DNA from 2 places in the Mycobacterium malmoense genome. Region 2 is predicted to be linked to the other one. Evidence: riboswitches for the same ligand, from Rfam matches in the RefSeq annotation. Region 2 holds a riboswitch; the other holds the start of a gene.
What was found. A riboswitch is a leader RNA that binds a small molecule or an ion and turns the genes downstream of it on or off. The one in region 2 is predicted to bind cobalamin.
Positions count from the first base shown of each region.

Region 1 (3,411 bases), 2.4 Mb from region 2:
TCTCCTTTGTACAATTCTGGATAACGACGCGTTAAACGTACCTACGGAATACATTGAGCGAATCGTGACAACGAAAGCAGCACTTAACTGTGGAGATATATATTATCGGCAAAGCCGTCAGAAATGCACAGAAATTATTACGTAAATTGGGCTAATGGCGGTGCGGGAAGGGTTTTCTGTCGCTGGCCGATACCGGGCTGTCGCAGATCTATTGGCCGAAGATCTAGGTGTGCATTGTGTGATGGTCATGGTCATGGTCGCGGTGCTTGCTGCCGTTGAGAGCAGCACTTGTACGACCAGCATGGCCTGGCCGTGTCGGCGTCGGCCGCGAAGCACTATCTCCCAGCAAAAACAAGAGCTTTCTGTACGCTCTGGTGAACAATTACATTGTCGCGGCGATAGTTATCTTGAGTGCGGGAGTAAATATGGAGTGGCGCGTTACCGAAGGGTACTTTCATATTGAACTACCATAGCGGCGGATGAGGTTCGCTGTGGCGCGCATGTACAACGGGATTACCAGGAGTTTTTCACCTTCATGAGGATTGCGGAGCCGCACGTTCCCGCGGTGATCGCTCAACACCTCTCGAAAATGCCACGAGCACAAGTTCTCCGTAGATATGTCCAGCTCACCGGCCCGTCGGACGTCGACTCCAAACCGCGGGCGCATTCCATGCCGGGTGGGCAAGGTCGTCGCCTCGCCGGGCGCCCTCACCTACGGCGAACCGCAGGTGTTCGAGGAACTATGCGAACACCGCGTCCAACCCACGTAGCGTCGGGGCATGGCACGCATCGTCGTCATCGGCGGCCACGGAAAGGTCGCGCTGCAACTAGCACGCATCCTGACCGAGCGCGGCGACGAGGTGAGTTCGGTCTTCCGCAATCCTGACCACTCCGACGACGTCGCGGCTAGCCTGTCCGAGCGTGGCCGCCCGGTTATGGCCGATATCGAGCAGCTCGACGCGAATGCGCTGGCCGATCTGCTGGCCGGGCACGACGCGGTCGTCTTCTCCGCCGGCGCGGGCGGCGGCAATCCGGCGCGAACCTACGCCGTCGACCGTGACGCCGCGATCCGGGTGATCGATGCGGCCGCGCAGGCGAACGTGCGGCGGTTCGTGATGGTGTCGTACTTCGGTGCCGGCCCGGATCATGGCGTACCGCGGGATGATCCGTTCTTCGCGTACGCGGAGGCCAAAGCGGCGGCGGATGCCCACCTACGCGCCAGCAACCTGGATTGGACGGTGCTGGGACCTGGCCGACTCACCCTCGAACCGGCGACCGGCAGGATCATCCTCGGCAAGGGAAAAGGCGAGGTTTCACGAGCCGACGTCGCGCTCGTCGTAGCCGCCGCTCTAAAGGACGACTCGACCATCCGCCGAACCATCGAATTCAACAACGGTGACGTCCCGATCGCCGCCGCGCTGACAAGCTGACCCGTCGGGTTCGGGCCATCCGACCAGCAGAGTAAAATGCAAAATACAGCTGGTCTGTCGTCGCCGCATGACGCGGCGTCGGCATCGAGCGAGACATGTTAGACATGCATCGCGAGAGGGAACCCGGTGAAAGTCCGGGACTGTCCCGCAGCGGTATGCAGGAACGACCGCCGTCACAAGCACTGGTCGACCACGACCGGGAAGCGACGGCCATTAGGAGCACCATCCGGTGCGCGCCTGCGAGTCCGAAGACCTGCCGGCTGTGCCGGGCGCGCCGCGTCCGGCGGGCTCATCGCCTCGTGGAATGGGCGTTTGGCCGTCGCCGTTGCGGTTTGTGTGCCGGAGGTGCGCACCGACAACGGGATCGGCTGCGCGTCCGCCGGCGGTGACCACCCCGCTCGATTGAAGGACGAAAACGTGACCCCTCAAGCATTTACCGCCACGGTTACCGGCTCCCCGCGCATCGGCCCCAAACGCGAACTCAAGCGTGCGACCGAGGGTTACTGGGCCGGCCGTACTAGCCGATCCGAGCTGGAGTCCGTCGCCGCGACGCTGCGCCGCGACACGTGGGCGGGCCTGGCCGCCGCCGGCCTGGACTCGGTACCGGTGAACACCTTCTCCTACTACGACCAGGTGCTCGACACGGCGGTTCTGCTCGGCGCGCTGCCGACCCGGGTGGCGAAAATCTCCGACGATCTGGACCGCTACTTCGCCGCAGCGCGCGGCAACGACGAGGTTGCGCCGCTGGAGATGACGAAGTGGTTCGACACCAACTACCACTACCTGGTTCCCGAGATCGAGCCCGCAACGAAGTTTGCCCTACACCCGGACAAGGTGCTTTCCGAGCTGAAAGAAGCTCTTGAGCAAGGGATTCCGGCCCGGCCGGTCGTTGTCGGGCCGGTCACCTTCCTGCTGCTGAGCAAGGGCGTTGACGGCGGAGGCGCGCCGATCGAGCGGCTCCAGGAGCTGGTGCCGATCTACTCCGAGCTGTTGTCGCTGCTCGCCGACAACGGCGCCCAGTGGGTGCAGTTCGACGAGCCGGCGCTGGTCACCGACATCTCCCCCGACGCGCCCGCGCTGGCCGAGGCCGTGTACAACGCGCTGGGCTCGGTGAGCAACCGACCCGCCATCTACGTCGCGACCTACTTCGGTGACCCCGGCGATTCCCTGGCCGGGCTGGCCCGCACGCCCATCGAGGCGATCGGTGTCGACCTGGTCGCCGGTGCCGACACGGCGGTGGCGGGTATTCCGGAATTGTCTACCAAGACCCTGGTGGCCGGCGTCGTGGACGGACGCAACGTCTGGCGCACCGACCTGGAATCGGCGCTGGCCAAGCTGGCGACCCTGCTGGGTTCCGCTGCCACGGTTGCGGTTTCGACGTCGTGTTCCACCATGCACGTGCCGTACTCGCTGGAGCCCGAGACCGGCCTGGACGACAACCTGCGCAGCTGGTTGGCGTTTGGGGCCGAAAAGGTGCACGAGGTCGTCGTTTTGGCGCGCGCACTGCACGAGGGCCGCGACGCGGTCGCCGAGGAGATCGCGGCGTCCAATGCCGCCGTGGCCTCGCGCAAGAGCGATCCTCGGCTGCACAACGACCGGGTCCGCGCACGGATCGACTCGATCGTCGCGTCGGGTGCGCACCGCGGCGACGCGGCGCAGCGCCGCGCCAGTCAGGACGCGCGGCTGCACCTGCCGCCGCTGCCCACCACGACGATCGGCTCCTACCCGCAGACCTCGGCGATCCGCAAGGCGCGGGCCGCGCTGCGGGCCGGAGAAATCGACGAGGCGGAATACGTGCGCAGGATGAAGAAGGAGATCGCCGACGTCATCAAGCTGCAGGAGCAGCTCGGCCTGGATGTGCTCGTGCACGGTGAGCCCGAGCGCAACGACATGGTCCAGTACTTCGCCGAGCAGCTGGAGGGTTTCTTCGCCACACAGAACGGTTGGGTGCAGTCCTACGGCAGCCGCTGCGTGCGTCCGC
Region 1 covers NZ_CP080999.1:4,109,541-4,112,951, forward strand. Annotated here, with positions in the region: gene K3U93_RS18785 (hypothetical protein) at 1-1, opposite strand, end outside; gene K3U93_RS18790 (SDR family oxidoreductase) at 780-1,430, shown strand; cobalamin riboswitch at 1,475-1,695, shown strand; gene metE (5-methyltetrahydropteroyltriglutamate--homocysteine S-methyltransferase) at 1,848-3,411, shown strand, end outside.
Region 1: linked by a shared signal. The riboswitch ahead of metE (5-methyltetrahydropteroyltriglutamate--homocysteine S-methyltransferase) and the one ahead of K3U93_RS05715 (PPE domain-containing protein) in region 2 are both predicted to bind cobalamin.

Region 2 (3,411 bases):
CGAACCGCAAACTGGGCGCGCGGCTGGGCTCGGAGGCCACCGAGGGCGAGGGCACCCAGAACTACCTGTGCGCCATTCAGGCCGCCGGGGTGCTGACCGGGCTGGCCATCACGGCCACCTGGCCCGGCGGCTGGTGGTTCGACCCGATGATCGGCCTTGCCGTCGCCGGCATCGCGGTGTGGCAGGGCATCCGCTCCTGGCGCGGCCACTCCTGCGGCTGCTGACCGAAGGCGTCAGCCGTCGGGTGAGGCCGGGTCGTCGCCCCAGGTGCTTGGCATTCTCGGCGTGAGCGGGCCCCCGCCGAACCCATCGTCCGGCAGCGTGATCAATCCTGCCGCGGTACCGGCGAAACCGGATGATCCCGCACCCGAGGGCACCGCCGCAGGCTCTGGCTCCACATCCATGTATTCGTACCCACGGCCGAGCTGTTTGACCTTCACCCGCCGCCGCGGCCCATCCGGAGCCCGTTCCTCGCCCGGCGCCGCGGCCGCCGGGGCCTGGGCGTCGTCGAGTTCGGGCAGCTTCTTCGGGCGTGCGCCGGCGGCCGCCGCCCGCCGGGCGCCGGCGGTAAGGCCACCGACCAGGTAGGAAAAACCTTCCAGCGTGACCACCGGTGGTGCCGATGGCGGTGGCGGGGGGCCGCCGGGCGCGGGAACCGCGGCGGCCGCGGCGGGCGCGGGAGCCGGCGCGGGGGTCGGGGCCGGTGCCGGAGTGGGGGTCGGGGTCGGTGTTGGTGCCAACGCGGCGAGCGCAGGGGTCGGGGCGATAGACGCGACAGGGATGCCATACAGCCCCGCCAATCCCGCCAAGCCCGCCAGGCTGCCCAGGGGGGTGACGGCCAACGGCGCCAGCGGGACGGTCAACAGCGGCAGAAAGGCCGGGATTAACGCAACAGCTTGCTCGAGCAGGGTCTTCAGCAGCGCGATGGTGTCGGTGATGATCGTGCCAATGGCTTCGACGCTGGTGAACATCAGGGTGAGACCGATGGTCGCGGGATTACCCGAGGCGAACGCCGCCGCAAGGTCCGCCCCTATGAACGCGAACGTTTCCGACAGATAAGCGACATAGGAGCCGACATCCATCGGGTAGCCGAGGGCGAACGCGATGTTGAACGGGTTGAGGAAGACTAGCGGGTTGCCGAGCTCGGGCAGCCACGGGTCGAATCCGGAAAATATCGATTGCAGGTAAGGGTCGTTCAGCAGGGCGTCTATCAGCGGCTGTAAGAAGTTGTTGTAGAAGTCGGTGTATCCGATTTGCTGGAGCCATTGTTCGATTTGGGACTCCTGGTCGGGAGGTAGCGACTCGGCGGAAGTGGCCGCCGGCGCATTGGCTTTCACGATCTGCGGGGCCGGTGTGATGTGCGGCGATGTCGCCACCGCTGCGGTGGCAACACCGTGATAGGTGCCCATCACGGTGGCGGCCTGGATCCACATCCGCACATAGTCGGCCTCGTTCAGCGCGATCGGAATCGCGTTGATGCCAAAGAAATTCGTTGCTATCAACGCCGCGTGGGTGGCGTGGTTGGCGGCCAACTCGGCCAGTGTCGGCATGGCCGCCAGCGCGCCGGTGTAGGCGGTGGCCGCGGTCTCGTGCCGGGCGGCCATCGCGGCGCTGTCGACGCTGGCCTGCGTCAGCCACGCCAGATAGGGCACATGGGCGGCGACGTAGGTCTCGGCCGTCGGGCCGTCCCAGCCGCCGGCCTGCACGGCGCCCAACAGGGCGGTCAATTCCTCGGCGGTTTCGGCATATTCGGCGCTCAGCGAGTTCCATGCCGCGGCGGCCGCCAGCAGCGCACCCGGCCCCGGGCCGCTGCTCAACAGCGCCGAATGCACCTCCGGTGGTGCGGCCATCCACATGGACGTCGGTCGGCTCTCTCGGGGTCCACCGCCCCGGGTCGCGGGATGCGACGACGCGAGTGTCCTGGCTCTCGGATCGCCGCTCGCCTCGCCTTCCAGCCGGTGGCCGTGGCTGCTGAGGGTCGCTCCCCGATGACAGTGGCGGGACGGCGCCGGATTTGCACCGGCTTCCTGCATCGTCGTCGCCTTACGGGCGACATTGTCGCACGCGGCTAAGTCGCCACTAGTCCAGGCGGTACCGGATCAGCCGGGAGCTGTTGGCCACCACCGCCACCGACGACGCATTGTGCAGGATCGCGGCCAGCACCGGGGACAACGCGCCGCCCGCGCCGATGATCAGCCCGGCGGCGTTGACGGCGATGGACATGCCGTAGTTCTCCCGGATCACATCCACGGCCCGCGCGCCCAGGTCCCGCACGTCGAGCAGGCGATGCAGGTCGTCGTTGGCCAGCGCCACGTCGGCGGTCTCGACGGCGACGTCGGTTCCGGCCAGCCCCATGGCGATCCCGATGTCGGCGGCGGCCAGCGCCGGGGCGTCGTTGATGCCGTCGCCGACCATGCCGACGACGAAGCCGTCGCCTTGCAGCTCGCGCACCACCTCGAGCTTGTCCTCCGGCATCACCTCGGCGCGCCACTCGTCGATCCCCAGCTCTTCGGCGACCACCGCGGCGATGTCGGGATGATCACCGGTGAGCATGACGATGCGGCGAATGCCGTTGGCGCGCAGCTGTATTAGCACCTCAGCGGCCTCGGGCCGCACCTCGTCGCGCAGGCTGATCAGCCCCACCAGGGTGCCGTCCACCGCGAGCAGCAGCGGCGTCTCGGCCTGGCGCCGCAGCTTGTCCACCCACTCCTGCGCCTTCTTGGACACCTTCACCTTTTCGGCGCGCAGCAGTGATGGGCTGCCCAGCAGCAGGGTCCGGCCGTCGGCCCAGGTCCGCATGCCCAGGCCCACCAACACCTCGCACTCCTCGTGCGGCGGGATGCTGATGTGGCGTTCCTCGGTCGAGCGGATCACCGCCTCGGCCAGCGGATGACGGGAGTGGATCTCCGAGCTGGCCGCATACGCCAGCACCCGCTCCGGATCCCAATCCTTGTGCATGGCAACGATATTCGTAACTACCGGGCGTCCGACGGTCAGCGTTCCGGTCTTGTCGAACACGATCGCGTCGACCCGGCCCGCCTGTTCGAGGTGGGATCCGCCCTTGATCAGGATGCCGCGGCGCGCGCCGTTGCCGATCGCGGCGCTGATCGCGGTCGGGGTGGACAGGCCCACCGCGCACGGGCACGCGATCAACAGCATGGTCATCGCGCGGCGGACGTCTTTCGTGATCGCCAGGGTGATCGCCGAGACGATGAACGAGGTGGGCACGAAACGGCGGGAGAAGGTTTCGCCGACGGTCTGGATCGGCGCCCGATCGTGTTGGGCCTCTTCGACTCTGGCGATGATGCGCCCGATGGCGGTCTGGCTGCCGACGGCGCGGGCGCGCACCACCACCCGGCCGCGCACCACCACCGAACCGGCGTGCACGCGCGAGCCGACCAGGACGCTGAC
Region 2 covers NZ_CP080999.1:1,213,433-1,216,843, forward strand. Annotated here, with positions in the region: gene K3U93_RS05710 (cation efflux transmembrane domain-containing protein) at 1-224, shown strand, start outside; gene K3U93_RS05715 (PPE domain-containing protein) at 234-1,856, opposite strand; cobalamin riboswitch at 1,894-2,073, opposite strand; gene ctpC (manganese-exporting P-type ATPase CtpC) at 2,080-3,411, opposite strand, start outside.